3 regions of the Streptomyces sp. NPDC005574 genome follow, and region 2 is predicted to be linked to each of the others. Evidence: riboswitches for the same ligand, from Rfam matches in the RefSeq annotation. Region 2 holds a riboswitch; each other region holds the start of a gene.

Region 1 (6,023 bases), on a different contig from region 2:
TCGTCCCGCCAGACCCACGAGGGCCTGGCGAAGTACGGCATCGAGGAGGCGTACGAACTCGTCGAGGCGATCGAGGACGGCGACCGCGTGGAGCTGCGCGAGGAACTGGGCGACGTGCTGCTGCAGGTCGTCTTCCACGCCCGTATCGCCGAGGAGGGCGACCCGCGGGACGGTTCGGACGCCTTCTCCATCGACGACGTCGCGGCCGGTATCGTCGCCAAGCTCATCCACCGCCATCCGCACGTCTTCGGGGACGAGACCGCGACGACCCCCGAGGAGGTCAAGGAGCACTGGCTGCGCACCAAGGCGGTGGAGAAGCGGCGCACCTCGCTGACGGAGGGTGTCCCGCTCGGGCAGCCGGGCCTGGCGCTCGCCGCGAAGCTGGCCTCCCGCGTGCGGACGGCGGGACTTCAGGTGCCGCTGCCGGCGGGTGAGGGCGCCGGGTACGAGCTGCTGGCGCTGGCGGTGCGCGCCGAGGCACAGGGCGTGGACCCGGAGGCGGCGCTGCGGGCGGCGGCCCGGGCCTACCGGGACGCGGTGCGGGTGGCCGAGGGCGTCGACTCCCCGGCGCCGGCGCCGGATACGGTCGGGGAGTGACCGACCAGCCGCCGCCCACGCCCCCCGCGCCCGACCTCTTCACCTGGGAGTTCGCCGCCGACCCCTACCCGGCGTACGCCTGGTTGCGCGAGCACGCCCCCGTGCACCGCACGCGCCTGCCGAGCGGTGTGGAGGCCTGGCTGGTCACCCGGTACGCGGACGCCAAGCAGGCCCTCGCCGACCCGCGGCTCAGCAAGAACCCGGCGCATCACGACGAGCCCGCGCACGCGAAGGGCAAGACGGGCATCCCGGGTGAGCGCAAGGCCGAGCTCATGACCCATCTGCTCAACATCGATCCGCCGGACCACACCAGGCTGCGGCGGCTGGTCTCCAAGGCGTTCACTCCGCGCCGGGTCGCGGAGTTCGCCCCCCGGGTCCAGGAACTCACCGACCGGCTCATCGACGGGTTCGCGGAGCGCGGCTCCGCGGACCTCATCCACGAGTTCGCCTTCCCGCTGCCCATCTACGCGATCTGCGACCTGCTGGGCGTCCCCCGTGAGGACCAGGACGACTTCCGGGACTGGGCGGGCATGATGATCCGGCACGGCGGCGGCCCGCGGGGCGGGGTGGCGCGGTCGGTGAAGAAGATGCGGAGCTATCTGGCCGAGCTGATCCACCGCAAGCGCGCGGCGCTGCCCGCCGAGGCGGGGCCGGGCGAGGACCTCCTCTCCGCTCTCATCCGCGCCTCCGACCACGGCGAGCACCTCAGCGAGAACGAGGCGGCGGCGATGGCGTTCATCCTTCTCTTCGCCGGGTTCGAGACCACCGTCAACCTCATCGGCAACGGCGTGTACGCGCTGCTGAACCATCCGGGGCAGCGCACCCGCCTCCAGGAGTCCCTCGCCGCCGGTGACCGGGGCCTGCTGGAGACGGGTGTGGAGGAACTCCTGCGCTACGACGGTCCGGTGGAGCTGGCGACCTGGCGGTTCGCCACCGGGTCGCTCACCCTCGGCGGGCAGGACATCGCGGCGGGCGACCCCGTCCTCGTGGTCCTCGCGGCCGCGGACCGTGACCCGGAGCGGTTCGCCGATCCGGACGTGCTCGACCTCGGGCGGCGGGACAACCAGCATCTCGGGTACGGCCACGGCATCCACTACTGTCTCGGCGCCCCGCTCGCCCGGCTGGAGGGCCAGAGCGCGATCGGCACGCTCCTCACCCGGCTGCCGGACCTGCAACTGGGTGTGGATCCGGCCGACTTGCGGTGGCGGGGCGGGCTCATCATGCGGGGACTGCGCACGTTGCCGGTGGAGTTCACGCCCCGTGGATGACTGCTCCCACCTGCGTAAAGGTGACATGCCCTCAACTCTGTGATGTTCACGTGATCTACGCGGCATTAACTTGTGACAAGTGATCGTGTGCCTATACGTTCACGGATCAGCGCGGTGCCCCGCTGTGGGTGCCGCGCGGTCACTGTCGTTCTGCGAAAGGTCTCCGCATGCTCTCCGGGAACGGTCGACACCGTCGCCCCCGTCAGGCTCCGGCTCTCCTCGTGGCAGCCGGCGTGACCGGCTCCGCCATCGCGATCCCGCTCCTCGGTGCCACCGGGGCGAGTGCGGCCGCGGGCACCACCTGGGACCAGGTCGCGGAATGCGAGAGCGGCGGCTCCTGGAGTGAGAACGCGGGCAACGGCTACTACGGCGGCCTTCAGGTCTCCCAGGACAACTGGGAGAAGTACGGCGGTCTGGAGTACGCGTCGAGCGCCGACGAGGCGAGCCGCTCCCAGCAGATAGCCGTGGCCGAGAAGATGCTCGACGACCAGGGCATCACCGCCTGGCCGACGTGCGGTCTGCTCGCCGGGCTCAGCAAGGACTCCGGATCGGCCGACATCGACACGGGTCTGGGCACCACGGCGCCCGACTCGTCGGACTCCTCCGGCTCCTCCGGTTTGTCCGACTCGTCGGAAGCGTCTTCGTCTTCCTCCTCCTCGCCCTCGGCGTCGCCCACCCCGTCCGGCACCTCGGCGAGCGCCGAGGCCGGCACGGGCAAGAAGGGCGGCCCGGCCAAGTCCGGTACCGCATCCGGCAGCGGCACCGACAAGAGTGCCGATTCCCGTTCCGGTCAGGCCGACCCGGGCACTTCCGGCAAGTCGTCCCCCGAGGTGTCGAAGCGGGAGGAAGCGGACAACGTCGAGCAGAGCGTGGGCACTTCGAGCCTGGTCGACACCGGGTCCCTCGGTTCGGGCAAGCACCGCGGCGGCAGCGCCGACGAGGGCGCCGCGACCGACGCCGCCCCCTCGGCGGGCCGCCACGTCGCGGGCGACGGCGACGCCACGCCCGTCGACTCGTACACCGTCCGCCTCGGGGACACCCTCGCGTCCATCGCCGACTCCCTTGACCTCGACGGCGGGTGGCGCGCGCTCTACGACGCGAACAAGGGCGCCATCGGTGGCGACCCGAGCAGCATCGCCCCCGGTCAGACCCTGCGAGTCGGGGTCTAACCGGGCGAAAAGCAGCGGGAGTTCGCGCCGCACTTGTGACTGAATGTCCGCTTTGGTGAAAGTGTGGGATGACTCTCAGAAGCCCTGATCGTCTTTGAAATTCGCCGGATCACATGTCTACGGTCGTGACCGCTCGTCAACACGAGCCCCGGCGGCCGCAACGCCGAATCCTGCCAGCGGCCGTACGGGAACAGTCGTCGCGTAAAGCGCCGTAGGCAGGAGCGGGGGACCCAAGGTAAGCGCCGCGCCGGGCAGTTGACGGAACGGCTTGGGGTTAAGCCACGCCTCCCAGGGAGGTGTGGCCGGGCAACTCAACCGGCCCGAACCCGACAGCTCACCTCGCAGGCGTCGGTGAGGGGATCAACCATGCTGTTTTCCGGCAAGGGCAAGCACCGCCGCCCGTCCAAGGCCACCCGCGTCGCCACGCTCGCCGGTGTCACCGGTGTGGCCATCGCCGCCCCGCTGATGGCGGCCGGCAACGCCTCCGCCGCCACCGCCTCCGAGTGGGACACCGTCGCCGCGTGCGAGTCCGGCGGCAACTGGTCCATCAACACCGGCAACGGCTACTACGGCGGCCTGCAGTTCTCCGCCTCCACCTGGGCCGCGTACGGCGGCACGCAGTACGCCTCCACCGCCAACCAGGCATCCAAGGCGCAGCAGATCGCCGTCGCCGAGAAGGTCCTCGCCTCCCAGGGCAAGGGCGCCTGGCCGGTCTGCGGCAAGGGCCTGTCGAGCGCCGGCTACAGCGGTTCCACCGGCACCTCGTCGAACAGCTCCACCTCGTCGAACAGCTCCAGCGGCTCGAACAGCTCCAGTGGTTCCAGCGGCTCCTCGACCACCACCCGCTCGACCACCGAGCAGCCGGCCTCCCGTTCCGCGGAGCGCCCGGCCGCCAAGAAGACCGTCAGCACCCCGACCGGCAAGAAGGTCAAGAAGGGTGACGGCGAGTACAAGGTCGTCAAGGGCGACACGCTCAGCTCGATCGCCGAGAAGCACAAGGTCAAGGGCGGCTGGCAGAAGCTGTTCCAGCTGAACAAGGACATCGTCGACGACGCCGACTTCATCTACCCGGGCCAGCAGCTCCACCTGAAGTGACACCCGGCCCGTAGTCGAACCACAGCGCCCTCACATCCGGGTCCTTCAGGCTGAGGCTCCCGTGAGGGTCACCCCCCGTCCCCACGGGCTCCCCGCTCCGGTGCGTCTTCCCCCGTACGCACCGGGGCGGGGCTTTGTGCTGTCCGGCACCCCGCTTTCGGGCCCCGCACAGCTCCCCTCTTTGTTCCGTTCGGAAACAATTTACTCTCGGTTCTGTCCACGACGTGGCCGGAAGGCCGACCGATCCCCCCGGGGCGGTTAGGCTCGTCACGCAGAGCCCCGGCGGCGCTGCACCAGCCGGGCCCCGGTCCGGCCGTACCCGCGTCACATTGAAGAAGGAGATGCTCGTGCCGTCCATCGACGTCGTCGTAGCCCGGGAAATCCTGGACTCCCGAGGCAACCCCACGGTCGAGGTCGAGGTCGGCCTCGACGACGGCAGCACGGGTCGTGCCGCCGTTCCGTCCGGCGCATCCACCGGTGCCTTCGAGGCCATCGAGCTGCGCGACGGTGACCCCAACCGCTACCACGGCAAGGGTGTCGAGAAGGCCGTCCTCGCCGTCATCGAGCAGATCGGCCCGGAGCTCGTCGGCTACGACGCCACCGAGCAGCGCCTGATCGACCAGGCCATGTTCGACCTGGACGCCACCGACAACAAGGGCTCGCTCGGCGCCAACGCCATCCTCGGCGTCTCCCTCGCCGTCGCGCACGCCGCCTCCGAGGCCAGCGACCTGCCGCTGTTCCGCTACCTGGGCGGCCCGAACGCGCACCTGCTGCCCGTCCCGATGATGAACATCCTGAACGGCGGCTCGCACGCCGACTCCAACGTGGACATCCAGGAGTTCATGATCGCCCCGATCGGCGCGGAGTCCTTCTCCGAGGCGCTGCGCTGGGGCGCCGAGGTCTACCACACCCTCAAGAAGGTGCTGAAGACCAAGGGCCTGTCCACCGGCCTCGGCGACGAGGGCGGCTTCGCCCCGAACCTGGAGTCCAACCGCGCCGCGCTCGACCTCATCATCGAGGCCGTCAAGCAGGCCGGCTACATCCCCGGCGAGCAGATCGCGCTCGCCCTCGACGTCGCCGCGTCCGAGTTCTACAAGGACGGCAAGTACGAGTTCGAGGGCAAGTCCCGCTCCGCCGCCGAGATGACCGAGTACTACGAGGAGCTCGTCTCCGCGTACCCGCTCGTCTCCATCGAGGACCCGCTGTACGAGGACGACTGGGCCGGCTGGAACGTCATCACCCAGAAGCTGGGCGACAAGGTCCAGATCGTGGGCGACGACCTCTTCGTCACCAACCCCGAGCGCCTCGCCCGCGGCATCGAGGAGGGCTCCGCGAACGCCCTGCTCGTCAAGGTCAACCAGATCGGCTCGCTGACCGAGACCCTGGACGCCGTCGAGATGGCCCAGCGCAACGGCTTCAAGTGCATGATGTCGCACCGCTCCGGCGAGACCGAGGACGTCACCATCGCCGACCTCGCTGTCGCCGTGAACTGCGGCCAGATCAAGACCGGCGCCCCGGCCCGCTCGGACCGCGTCGCCAAGTACAACCAGCTCCTGCGCATCGAGGAGATCCTCGACGACGCCGCCGTGTACGCCGGCCGCAGCGCCTTCCCGCGCTTCCGCGGCTGACCCACCTCGGCAGGGCTCAGCCAGTCGCACGTACGTCCCCGTACCCGGTCCCGTACCGTGTCCGGGGACGTACGCGCGTATGACGGGCCGACAGGTGCGAAGGGGAGGCGGATCGCCAGTGGCCGTGAAGGACCGGGACCGTTTCTCCACCACGACCAGGATCCGGCTGCTCGGCGAGCAGACGGCGGCCCGGGTCTACCGCTCCCAGACCAAGCGCCAGGCGCGCCGCTCCCGGCTGACCAGCCGCGCGGCCCTGCTCGCCCTGG
Region 2 (6,023 bases):
TCAGGTCCAGACCGTCGACGGCGAGCTGCCCGCCGCGGAAGCGCTTGGTGAGCGCGCGAGTGGCGATCACGCTGTCGCCCGCGCCCTCGGTGTCCGGCTCCGTGACGGACGGTGCGTCCATCGGCTCCCTCGTCTCGTCGTACGCACCGGGGTGGGTGCGTACGGTGTCTACTTCCCGGCGTCGGCGGCCTTCACCAGCGCGTCCTTGGTGACCGCGCCGACGTAGAGCTTGCCGTCGTCCGTGGCCAGGGCGTTGACCAGGCGGGTGGAGAAGACGGTGCCCGAGCCGAACTTGCCGGTCACGTGGTCGCCGAGCGAGCCGAGGAAGCCGCCGAGGTCGCCGCCCGCGGAGGAGCCCGTCGGCAGCTTCCCGCCGCCCGTGTCGAAGGTGGCGACCGAGTTCCAGCCCTCACCGATGACCTTCAGGCCCTCCAGGCCCTTGCCCTCGGAAAGACCCCCCGCCGACTTCCCGCCGCCCGGGATGCGGGGCTTGCCGTGGACGGCCTTGTCGCCCTCGGTGACCTTGTCCCCCTCGGTCACCTTGGCGCCCTTGGGCGGGGTGAAGTCGAAGGTGGACGCGGCCGGCCTGGAGAAGCTGACCTGCGTGAAACCCGCGTCGACCACGGCCGCGCCACCGCCGGCCGGGGTCAGCGTGAACTTCAGCGGCAGGCCGGTCCTCGCGTCCACGGCCACGCTGATCGCGCCGACGGTCGAGCCGGACTGCCTCGGCTTGATCACCAGGCGGTAGGCGTCCCGGCCGGCGACCTGCGCGGTGCCGTCGACGGCGACCGAGGTGGTGTCGTCGACCGACTTGAGGGCCTCGTCGGTGAGGTCCTTGGGCGTGGCGGGGACCTCCTGCTTCTGCCGCGCGCCGGCGCTGTCGGGTGCGGTGGCGTGGTAGACCTCGCCGGACTTGCTGTCGTAGCCCCAGACGTCCTTGCCGTCGTGGATCAGGCTGTACTCGGCGGCGTTCTCCAGGAGGGACAGCTTCTGCCGGTCGGGGCCGTCGGCCGCGACGCGCAGGGTGTGCGTGCCCGCGGCGAGTTCCGTGAGCTTCGCCGACGGGTCGGCGGCCGAACCGCCGTCGCCCTGCCGCGTGGCGCCGGAGAGCAGTCCGCTCTCCAGGCCGCCGAGGTCGGGCAGTCCCAGGTCGGTGGTGATCTTCACCGTGCCGGACAGCTGCTGCACGTCCGACGCGGCGATCTTCTCGATGAGTTGCTGTGCGCTGATCTTCGGCAGGCTGGGGTCGCCGGAATCGGCGAGTGCGGGCACGAGCCCGATGGTCGCCGCCGCCACCCCGATCACGGTGACCGGGACGATGTACCGGGCGGCCTTGCGGCGACCCGCGCGCAGGTCGTCGGCCTCTCCGGCGTTCGCGCTGTCCTCGGATTCGTACGGTGCCATGTGTGCCTTACCTCCGTCGTCGGCGGCGGCTGCCCGTTGTTCTTCTCGTCCTCGCACTCGTCCCACCCCGAGCCGCCATTCTCACCCGAATCGGTGAGGAGTGGTGATGTCCGTGGTGTCCATCTGACCAAATCGGGCGCGGTGATGCGTCAACCCCCGGACTCAACTCCGCGTACGCCTGGGGTATGACGCGAGAGGGCGGCGCCTCCCCCGACCCGTAGGGGTTCGGACGAGACACCGCCCTGAAGCGACTGCCGTCGGAGGGGGCGCCGGCGCGAGTGCCGTGACCGGAACTAGCCCGCCCGGTGGACCACCGCGTCGCACAGTTCGAGCAGCGCCGCCTTCGCGTCGCACTCGCGCAGCGGGGCCAGGACCGCGCGGGCCTCCTCGGCGTAGCGCACGGTGTCCCGGCGGGCCTGCTCCAGCGCGGGATGGGCGCGGAGCCCGGCCAGTGCCTCGGCGTGCCGCCCGTCGTCGGTCAGGTCGGAGTCGAGGAGCTCGCACAGGGCGAGGTCCTCGGCGAGGCCCAGCCGGGCCGCCCGCTCGCGCAGCCGCAGCACCGGCAGGGTCGGGATGCCCTCGCGCAGGTCCGTGCCCGGGGTCTTGCCCGACTCGTGGGAGTCGGAGGCGATGTCCAGCACGTCGTCCGCCAGCTGGAAGGCGACCCCGAGCCGCTCGCCGTACTGCGTGAGCACGTCGACGACCGTCTCGTCGGCGCCCGACATCATGGCGCCGAAACGGCAGGACACGGCCACCAGTGAGCCCGTCTTGCCGCCGAGGACGTCGAGGTAGTGCTCGACCGGGTCGCGCCCGTCCGTCGGACCGGCCGTCTCCAGGATCTGGCCGGTCACCAGGCGCTCGAACGCCTCCGCCTGGACCCGGACCGCCTCCGGCCCGAGGTCGGCCAGGATGTGCGAGGCCCGGGCGAACAGGAAGTCCCCGGTGAGGACGGCGACCGAGTTGCCCCAGCGGGCGTTCGCGCTGGGCACCCCGCGCCGCACGTCGGCCTCGTCCATGACGTCGTCGTGGTACAGCGTCGCCAGGTGGGTCAGCTCCACCACCACCGCGGACGGCACGATCCCCGGCGCGTGGCGGTCACCGAACTGCGCGGCGAGCATCACGAGCAGTGGCCGGAAACGTTTGCCGCCGGCGCGCACGAGGTGCTGCGCGGCCTCCGTGATGAAGGGGACCTCACTCTTGGTGGCTTCGAGCAGACCCTCCTCGACGGCCGCCATCCCGGCCTGGACATCGGCTTCCAGAGCCTGGTCCCGCACGCTCAGCCCGAACGGCCCGACGACGGTCACGAGGGGTCTCCTGTCTGCTGGTGTCCACTGGCGATCACACGGTTTGTCGATAGGTCGCTGCGCTCACTCAAGTCAGCGTATCCGGTCACCTTTCGATCACCGATAGCGCCCACGGTTCCAGGCCAGGCGGTATCGGATCACGACCGGAATGTTTTTGATCACTCCATAAGGACTGATATCTGTCGGGTTAGCTGTAAGTAGCCGCATCTGTCACCAATCGCGGCGGCCACCGGGCCGCCGGCCCGCGCGGCCGGAAACACCCTGCACCTCCTCGCCCTGCAGTATCCCCACGCCCCTCCGCACCGGGCGACCGACGAGGCCCCGCGTGTCCCCCTCGCGGGGCCGGCGCGACCGTCCTCGCCCGCCCTCTGTCGCCCACCCGGGCGTACGGGGTCGCACGCGGCGGGTCGGTGGGGTGGCGGCCCGCGCGGGGGTCCACACCGGGGCCCCTTCAATGCCGTGCCCTCGCGGGCCGGTCCCGCCCGCCGGCCCGACGACCCCGCCGAGCCAACGGTCCCGCCCGACGACCCGCCGCCCCCACGGCCGACCCAGCGCGCCGGACCCGCGCACCGCGCCCGCCGTCCACCCCGCCCGCCCGCCGGGCTCACGCCCCGAACCCGCCTGCCGCACACGCGCCGACAGCACCCACCGACGCACGCACCCCTCCGCCCACCTCCGCACCCGCCCGAAAAAACATCCCTCCCCCGCCTCCCCCTCACGCACGGAAGTGGATTTCACCGGCGGCCAATTGGCCACGAGTTGGCCCTATTGCCCGAATTGCGCCGCTTGTTCACGCCCGTGAGTTGGGTCACGCGCGCCCGGGATCACCCCCAGCCCTCCCGTCACCCTTTCCGCCTTTGCCGCAAAGCGAGTTGAGGGTTGGCATCCGCAAAGGATCAAGTACCCCATACGCCTCAGATCAAGGTCAACCGCTCGAATGGCGATTCCGGCCCTTGTTCCGGACATGTGCTCTCGCATACGTTCCCGGCCTGTCGGGTGGACGCCTAATCCTGCCGCCGCCCGAACCGACACTCATCGACACAGACACCGCACGGCAGGAGCGGGGGACCCAGGTAAGTCGCCGCACCGGATGTTCCAGGACAAACCGGTACGGCTGGGGGTGAAGTCACGTCCGTCAGGGCGTGGCCGGGCAACTCCCGCCCGAACCCGACAGCTCACCTCGCAGGCGCCGGAGAGGACACAGTCATGCCCGCTGCCGCTCAGCACCGACGTACCAGAACCGCCCGCCTCGCCCGCAAGCTCGCCGTCATCGGCACCGGAGCCGCCGTACTGGCGCTCCCCGTCATCGGAGCGAGCACCGCCTCCGCGGCGACCCCGACGGTGACCACCGCCTCCTCGCTGGGGTACGCCAACAACCTGGACGGCTGGATCCGCGCCTCGCTGACCGTCATGGCCCAGCACGGCATTCCGGGTTCGTACAACGGCATCTACCGCAACGTCATCCGCGAGTCCTCCGGCAACCCCAACGCCATCAACCTGTGGGACTCCAACGCGGCCGCGGGCATCCCCTCCAAGGGTCTGCTCCAGGTCATCGACCCGACGTTCCGGGCCTACCACGTCGCCGGCACCTCGTGGGACTCCTACGACCCGGTCGCGAACATCACCGCCGCCTGCAACTACGCGGCCGCGCGGTACGGCTCGATCGACAACGTCTTCTCGGCGTACTGAGCACTGCCTGTGAGGGTCAGGGGCACCGGCGTTGGGACGCCGGTGCCCACCGGCCCCCGGTCCGATCGGCGGATCAGACCGGCCGCCAGGCCCTCCGGGGCCCGGGGAAGAGACGTTCGAGGACGACGGCCACGCCGTCGTCCTCGTTCGACGTGGTGACCTCGTCGGCCACCGACCGCAGTTCGGGGTGCGCGTTGGCCATCGCCACCCCGCGGGCCGCCCAGTCGAACATGGGGATGTCGTTGGGCATGTCACCGAAGGCGATCGTCCGGTCCGGGCCGAGGCCCAGATACTCCGCGGCCAGCGCGAGACCGGTGGCCTTGGTGATGCCGCATGGCTGGAGTTCGACGGTGCCGGGCCCGGACATGGTGACCGTGGCCAGGGAACCGGCCACCGATCGCGCCGTCGCCGCCAACTCGTCGTCGCTCAGGTAGGGGTGGCGCAGCAGCACCTTGCTGATGGGCTCGCACCACAGGTCGTCGCGCCGCTCGACCCGGAGCGCCGGGAGGGTCGGGTGCGGCATCAGGTAGCCGGGCTCGATGAGCGTGAGGCCGTCGACGCCGTCCTGGTCGACCGCCGCGTACACCAGCCCGACCTCGGCCTCGATCTTGCCGAGGGCGGTCTCGGCCAGCTCCCGGTCCAGGGTGACGGACCACAGCAGGCGGTCCGCGCCCGCGTCGTACACCTGCGCGCCCTGTCCGCACACCGCGAGCCCCGTGCTGCCGAGGTCGTCGAGCAGGGGCCGCACCCTGGGCGCCGGGCGGCCCGTCACCACCAGATGCCGGGCGCCGGCCGACGCCGCGCGGGCGAGCGCGGCGAGCGACCGTTCGGAGAGGGTGTCGTCGCCGCGGAGCAGGGTTCCGTCCAGGTCGGTGGCGATGAGTGAATATGCGGTGGGAGCGGCCATGATCAGAGAATACGGATGGAACGCCCCGGCGACTCGACGCGAACCGGACGGCTCCTTCTTTCACATCCGTTGACCCAAGTTCCGGTTGCCTGCTGTCCGTTACTGCTCGCCGGGTGCCGGGAGTTGAGCAGTTCGGCGGTTCCGGCCCGCGGGCGGTTTCCGGCTCCGGACGCCCGCCGGGGACGGCCGGACCCGGCCTACGCGGACTCCCGGACCACCAGTTCCGTCGGCAGGATCACGCCCGCCGTGTCCTCGCCGGCGATCTGCGCGAGGAGCATCCGGACCATCTCCGCGCTGATCCGGTCGAAGGGCTGGCGCATGGTGGTGAGGGCGGGGGTGATGGCGGTGGCCGCCGGGGAGTCGTCGAAGCCTCCGACAGCGATGTCATCGGGCACCGAACAGCCCTCCTGCTGAAGGGTGTTGACGACTCCCTGGGCCATGAGGTCGGAGGCGACGAACACCGCGTCCAGGTCGGGGGCCCGCTTCAGCAGCAGCCGGGCCGCCCGCTCGCCGCCGGCGCGCCGGTAGTCACCCTCGACGACCAGTGCCTCGTCGTAGGGCAGGCCCGCCTCCGCGAGCACCTCGCGGTAGCCGGCCAGCCGGTCGGTGCCGCCCGGGGTGTCGAGCGGGCCGGTGATCATGGCGACCCGGCGGCGGCCGGTGGCGAGGAGGTGGCGGACCATCTCCCGGGCGCCGTCGCGGTCGTCGGCGGCCACGTA
Region 3 (6,023 bases), on a different contig from region 2:
CGTACGAGTCGTCGGGCGGCGGGGTCTTCGTGCTGCGGCGGGCCATCGCTGCCGGCTCCTTGCTCAAGCGTGAACGGGATCTGACGCGGACCATTGTGGACCGCGGCACTGACAACGCGGACCAGGACCCGATGCCGGGCCCCCGGCCCGGCGTTCACAGGTGCCGCTGCTTCGGAACAGGTGCCGCCGTGCGGCACGACTGCCCGCAGGCTACGCGATCCGCTGTGGGCGTATGTCGCCCGGGAACTTCGCCGACGCTCCGCACGCTTGCATACAGTGGCAGGACAGCAGGAAAACCGCGGTATTCGACGACCGCATCCGCGATCGAAGGGACGACATGCCCATGGGTCACACGGCCACAGCGCAGGCAGGCTCCGGCGGCCTGACAGCGACAGAGCACCGCCTGGCCAACGGCCTGCGCGTGGTGCTCTCCGAGGACCACCTGACCCCGGTCGCGGCGGTGTGCCTCTGGTACGACGTCGGCTCGCGCCACGAGGTCAAGGGCCGTACCGGCCTGGCTCACCTTTTCGAGCACCTGATGTTCCAGGGCTCCGGCCAGGTCAAGGGCAACGGCCACTTCGAGCTCGTCCAGGGCGCGGGCGGCTCACTCAACGGCACCACCAGCTTCGAGCGCACCAACTACTTCGAGACCATGCCGACCCACCAGCTGGAGCTCGCCCTCTGGCTGGAGGCCGACCGCATGGGCTCCCTCCTCGCGGCCCTGGACGACGAGTCCATGGAGAACCAGCGGGACGTCGTGAAGAACGAGCGCCGCCAGCGCTACGACAACGTCCCCTACGGCACCGCGTTCGAGAAGCTGACCGCCCTCGCCTACCCGGAGGGCCACCCCTACCACCACACGCCGATCGGCTCCATGGCCGACCTGGACGCGGCGACGCTGGAGGACGCGCGCGCGTTCTTCCGTACCTACTACGCGCCCAACAACGCGGTCCTGTCGGTGGTCGGCGACATCGACCCGGAGCAGACACTCGCCTGGGTCGAGAAGTACTTCGGTTCCATCGCCTCCCACGACGGGAAGCCCGCCCCGCGCGACGGCACGCTGCCCGAGACCCTCGGCGAGCAGCTGCGCGAGGTCGTCGAGGAGGAGGTCCCGGCGCGCGCCCTGATGGCCGCCTACCGGCTGCCGAACGACGGCACGCGCGCGTGCGACGCGGCCGACCTGGCGCTGACCGTCCTCGGCGGCGGCGAGTCCTCCCGCCTCTACAACCGGCTCGTACGGCGCGACCGTACGGCTGTGGCGGCCGGCTTCGGTCTGTTGCGGCTGGCGGGTGCGCCCTCCCTGGGCTGGCTGGACGTGAAGACCTCCGGTGACGTCGAGGTGCCGGTCATCGAGGCCGCCATCGACGAGGAGCTCGCCCGGTTCGCCGAGGAGGGGCCCACGCCCGAGGAGATGGAGCGCGCCCAGGCCCAGTTGGAGCGCGAGTGGCTGGACCGGCTCGGCACGGTCGCCGGCCGCGCCGACGAACTGTGCCGCTACGCCGTCCTGTTCGGCGACCCGCAGCTCGCCCTGACCGCCGTGCAGCGCGTGCTGGAGGTGACGGCCGAGGAGGTCCAGGAGGTCGCCAAGGCCCGGCTGCGCCCCGACAACCGGGCCGTGCTGGTCTACGAGCCCACCGAGGGCACCGATAACCAGGCTGACGAGGACGAGAACGAGGAGGCGGCCAAGTGACCGAGCTCGCCACGATGGACTTCCACCCCCAGCCGCAGGCCGGCGAGGCGCGGCCGTGGGCGTTCCCGGCCCCCGAGCGCGCGACGCTCGACAACGGCCTGACGGTCCTGCGCTGCCACCGCCCCGGCCAGCAGGTCGTCGCCGTCGAGGTGCTCCTGGACGCGCCTCTGGACGCCGAACCGGCCGGTCTCGACGGCGTCGCCACGATCATGGCCCGCGCCTTCTCGGAGGGCACCGACAAGCTCTCCGCCGAGGAGTTCGCCGCCGAGCTGGAGCGCTGCGGCGCCACTCTCGACGCGCACGCCGACCACCCCGGTGTCCGCCTGAGCCTCGAAGTGCCGGTCTCCCGCCTGCCCAAGGCACTCGACCTGCTCGCCGACGCCCTGCGGGCCCCGGCGTTCGCGGACAGCGAGGTCGAACGCCTCGTCCGCAACCGGCTCGACGAGATCCCGCACGAGCTGGCCAACCCCTCCCGTCGGGCCGCCAAGGAGCTCTCCAAGGAGCTGTTCCCGGCCACCGCGCGCATGTCGCGCCCGCGCCAGGGCACCGAGGAGACGGTCACCGCGATCGACTCCGCGGCCGTACGCGCCTTCTACGAGAAGCACGTCCGCCCCGCCACCGCGACCGCCGTGGTCGTCGGTGACCTCACCGGCATCGACCTCGACGCGCTGCTGGGCGACACGTTGGGCGCCTGGACCGGCTCGCAGGCCGAGCCCCGGCCGGTGCCGCCCGTGACCGCCGACGACGCGGGCCGGGTCGTCATCGTGGACCGTCCCGGTGCCGTCCAGACGCAGCTGCTCATCGGCCGCGTGGGTCCCGACCGGCACGACCGGGTGTGGCCCGCGCGCGTGCTGGGCACCTACTGCCTCGGCGGCACCCTCACCTCCCGCCTGGACCGCGTCCTGCGCGAGGAGAAGGGCTACACCTACGGCGTGCGGGCGTTCGGCCAGGTGCTGCGCTCCGCCCCGGACGGCACCGGTGCCGCGATGCTCGCGATCAGCGGCTCCGTCGACACGCCCAACACCGGTCCCGCTCTCCAGGACCTGTGGACCGTGCTCCGCACGCTCGCCGAGGGCGGGCTCACCGACGCCGAGCGCGATGTCGCCGTACAGAACCTGGTCGGCGTGGCGCCGTTGAAGTACGAGACCGCGGCGGCCGTCGCGGGCACGCTGGCCGACCAGGTCGAGCAGCACCTGCCCGACGACTACCAGGCGACGCTGTATCAGCAGCTCGCCGCGACCGGCACGGTGGAGGCCACGGCGGCGGTCGTGAGCGCCTTCCCGGTGGACCGTCTGGTCACGGTCCTCGTCGGTGACGCGGCCCAGATCAAGGAGCCCGTGGAGGCTCTCGGCATCGGCGAAGTCACCGTCGTCTCCGCCGAGTAGCGGACCGGCCGGCCGGCCGACGGCCGGACACGCCTACGGGGCCCTGGTGACTGAGGAGTCGTCAGGGCCGCCGTATGTCCGAATTGAGGGAGTGCACTCCTGTCTGGCCTGTGGCGTGCGCTACAAAAAGCGTGATCCGTTTGAGGATTGAAAGCAGCCGCGTCTAGCGTCATGCCGGCTGTCCGTCAGGCACCGCGCCGCATCCGCGGCACCGGGCAGTCATCGCCGAGTCCCCGTACGGCGCGAGCCAGGGGAGCCGGGGACCCACCATGTGTCCCTGGGGTGAATCGGACGCCCGCGCGCAAGCGAGGGGGTCCGTAGGAGACCTTCCTGCTCCGAACCCGTCAGCTAACCCGGTAGGCGAGAAGGAAGGAAAGGACCCACCACTTCATGGCGTTCACCCGCGCCGCCGGGAAGCACCGTCGTCCCAGCCGGATGCACCGCACCACCGTTCGCGCGGCGGGCGTCGCCGCGCTCGCCACCACCGGTGTCGTCGGCACCCTGGCCGCTCCCGCGCTCGCCGCGGAGCCCTCCGTCGAGCAGACCGGACTCACCCCGGTCATCACCATCGGTGACACGCTCGCCCAGAAGATCGACGCCCAGGCGGTCGCCCAGCAGCAGGCCGCCGAGGACACCGCGCGCAGGGAGGCCGCCGAGGCCGCCGCGCGCAAGGAGGCCGCGGCAGCCGCCGAGAGGGCCCACGAGGCCAAGCAGCGTGCCGCGCGCGAGGCGGAGCGCAAGCGTCTCAACACTTTCGTGCTGCCCGTCACCGGCTCCTACGTCTCCACCGGCTACCAGGCCAGCAGCGGCCTGTGGGCCTCCGGCAGCCACACCGGCATCGACTTCCACGCGGCGAGCGGCACGTCCGTGCACGCGGTCGGCTCGGGCACGGTCGTCGAGGCCGGCTGGGGCGGTTCCTACGGCAACAACGTCGTGATCAAGATGATTGACGGTACGTACACGCAGTACGGCCACCTGTCGTCCATCGGCGTCTCGGTGGGCCAGACGGTCACTCCCGGCCAGCAGATCGGCCTGTCCGGCGCGACCGGCAACGCCACCGGCCCGCACCTGCACTTCGAGGCCCGCACGACCGCGGAGTACGGCTCGGACATGGACCCGGTCGCCTACCTCCGGTCGCACGGCGTGAGCGTCTGACACCGGCCGCCACGCAGGCCGTACCGCCGTCAGCGGCGCGTAGCGGCCCCCGCGAGCGCTGACCGTCCCACGGCGGACGGCGGTACTTCCCGAAGCCCCGGCTCTCCAGCCGGGGCTTTCGGCGTTTCCGACCCCCCTCTGTCCAAAAAATATCCATGGATTCCGGCCCGCCGTCGGAAATTCCCGCTCATTGCAATAGAGTCACTGGACAAGCGTCAATCATCGACGTTTCACGGGGATTAAGGCGGAGGTCGGTCATGCGTATTCCGGCGCACTCGGTGTGCACGGCGATCCGGGACGACATCGTCGCCGGTGTCTACGAGCGTGGCAGCCGCCTCACCGAGGAACTGCTCGCCCGCCGCTACGGCGTCTCCCGCGTCCCCGTCCGCGAAGCCCTGCGCACCCTGGAGGCCGAGGGGTTCGTGGTGACCCGGCGGCACGCGGGCGCGTGCGTCGCGGAACCCACCGAGCAGGAGGGCGCCGACCTCCTGGAGATGCGCATGCTCCTGGAGCCGCTGGGCGCCTCACGCGCCGCGCAGCGGCGTACCGAGGCCCACCTCAAGGTGCTGCGCGGCCTGGTCAGGCTGGGCCAGGAGCGGGCCCGGCGGGGCAACAGCGAGGACCTGCGCTCCCTGGGAGGCTGGTTCCACGAGACGCTCGCCCAGGCGTCCGGCAGCCCGGCGCTGACGTCGATGCTGACCCAGCTGCGCCACAAGATCGCCTGGATGTTCGTGGTGGACGCGCCCGCCGACCCGGCGGACTCCTGGGCGGAGCACGGCGCGATCGTGGACGCCGTGGCGCGCGGCGACAGCGAGCGGGCGCGAGCGGTCACGGCACTGCACACGGAGCGCGCGACGACCGCGCACCGGCTGCGTTTCGGCGCGGGCGGCGACCGCTCCGACCGTGTGAGGAACTCGCAACCTCCCGTAAACATGTCGGGTCTGCGGCATTAACACGGGCACCGTATACAAAGAAGTGCAATTCGGCGGCCGGTATTTCTGCTGCCCTTTTCCGTGTGTGCCGGTGAATTCCGCGCCTGCGGCATTTGCATGTCCGTGACGGAGACGTGAACCGTGCGCGCGGTAAAAGCATCCTCCGGTACCGGAAAAACGACGCAGCCGCGCCGACCGGAAAGGCCGACGCGGCTGCGTGCTGTGGGGCGAAGGTGCTCAGACGGTCTCGGGGAGCTCCTCGAGGCCCTCGGCCACCAGCTTCGCGAGGCGGTCGAGCGCGGCGTCCGCGCCCTCCGCGTCGGAGGCGAGGACGATCTCCTCGCCACCCTGGGCGCCCAGGCCCAGGACAGCCAGCATGGAGGCCGCGTTGACGGGGTTGCCGTCGGCCTTGGCGATCGTCACGGGGACACCTGTGGCCGTGGTGGCCCGGACGAAGATGGAGGCGGGGCGGGCGTGGAGGCCCTCCGCCCAGCCGACGTTGACGCGGCGCTCAGCCATGTGATGCTGCCCTTCAGTGCTCAGGGTTGTCTAGACCAGTTTCCCATATGGTGAAGCATGCCCGGGGAGGGTGTCGTCCCGCCCCCCGGTGACCTCGGACCGCGGCCTCGGTCCGACGTCCGTCCTGCACAGACTGCCTCGCGCCGTTGTCGTACGCGAGCCGTACTCTGGGGCCCATGCAGACCTCGCCGGACCGGCACGAGTACCCCGCTCACTGGGAGGCCGACGTGGTGCTGCGCGACGGGGGTACCGCGCGCATCCGGCCCATCACCGTCGACGACGCCGAGCGCCTGGTCAGCTTCTACGAGCAGGTGTCGGACGAGTCGAAGTACTACCGCTTCT

The links. A riboswitch is a leader RNA that binds a small molecule or an ion and turns the genes downstream of it on or off. The one in region 2 is predicted to bind cyclic di-AMP.
Positions count from the first base shown of each region.
Region 1: it holds a riboswitch for cyclic di-AMP, as region 2 does, so the genes downstream of both, ABZT03_RS18440 (transglycosylase family protein) here and ABZT03_RS04635 (transglycosylase SLT domain-containing protein) in region 2, are expected to answer to the same signal.
Region 3: it holds a riboswitch for cyclic di-AMP, as region 2 does, so the genes downstream of both, ABZT03_RS10885 (M23 family metallopeptidase) here and ABZT03_RS04635 (transglycosylase SLT domain-containing protein) in region 2, are expected to answer to the same signal.

Region 1 covers NZ_JBEXCW010000025.1:19,192-25,214, reverse strand. The annotation lists gene ABZT03_RS18455 (nucleoside triphosphate pyrophosphohydrolase) at 1-597, shown strand, start outside; gene ABZT03_RS18450 (cytochrome P450) at 594-1,865, shown strand; gene ABZT03_RS18445 (transglycosylase family protein) at 2,033-3,034, shown strand; cyclic di-AMP (ydaO/yuaA leader) riboswitch at 3,232-3,397, shown strand; gene ABZT03_RS18440 (transglycosylase family protein) at 3,401-4,129, shown strand; gene eno (phosphopyruvate hydratase) at 4,471-5,757, shown strand; gene ABZT03_RS18430 (septum formation initiator family protein) at 5,876-6,023, shown strand, end outside.
Region 2 covers NZ_JBEXCW010000004.1:104,701-110,723, forward strand. The annotation lists gene ABZT03_RS04620 (ABC transporter ATP-binding protein) at 1-121, opposite strand, end outside; gene ABZT03_RS04625 (DUF2092 domain-containing protein) at 169-1,404, opposite strand; gene ABZT03_RS04630 (polyprenyl synthetase family protein) at 1,698-2,708, opposite strand; cyclic di-AMP (ydaO/yuaA leader) riboswitch at 3,744-3,912, shown strand; gene ABZT03_RS04635 (transglycosylase SLT domain-containing protein) at 3,915-4,397, shown strand; gene ABZT03_RS04640 (HAD family hydrolase) at 4,471-5,304, opposite strand; gene ABZT03_RS04645 (LacI family DNA-binding transcriptional regulator) at 5,502-6,023, opposite strand, start outside.
Region 3 covers NZ_JBEXCW010000011.1:126,825-132,847, forward strand. The annotation lists gene ABZT03_RS10870 (DNA topoisomerase IV subunit A) at 1-46, opposite strand, end outside; gene ABZT03_RS10875 (pitrilysin family protein) at 338-1,690, shown strand; gene ABZT03_RS10880 (pitrilysin family protein) at 1,687-3,075, shown strand; cyclic di-AMP (ydaO/yuaA leader) riboswitch at 3,289-3,452, shown strand; gene ABZT03_RS10885 (M23 family metallopeptidase) at 3,466-4,230, shown strand; gene ABZT03_RS10890 (GntR family transcriptional regulator) at 4,488-5,183, shown strand; gene ABZT03_RS10895 (HPr family phosphocarrier protein) at 5,400-5,681, opposite strand; gene ABZT03_RS10900 (GNAT family N-acetyltransferase) at 5,858-6,023, shown strand, end outside.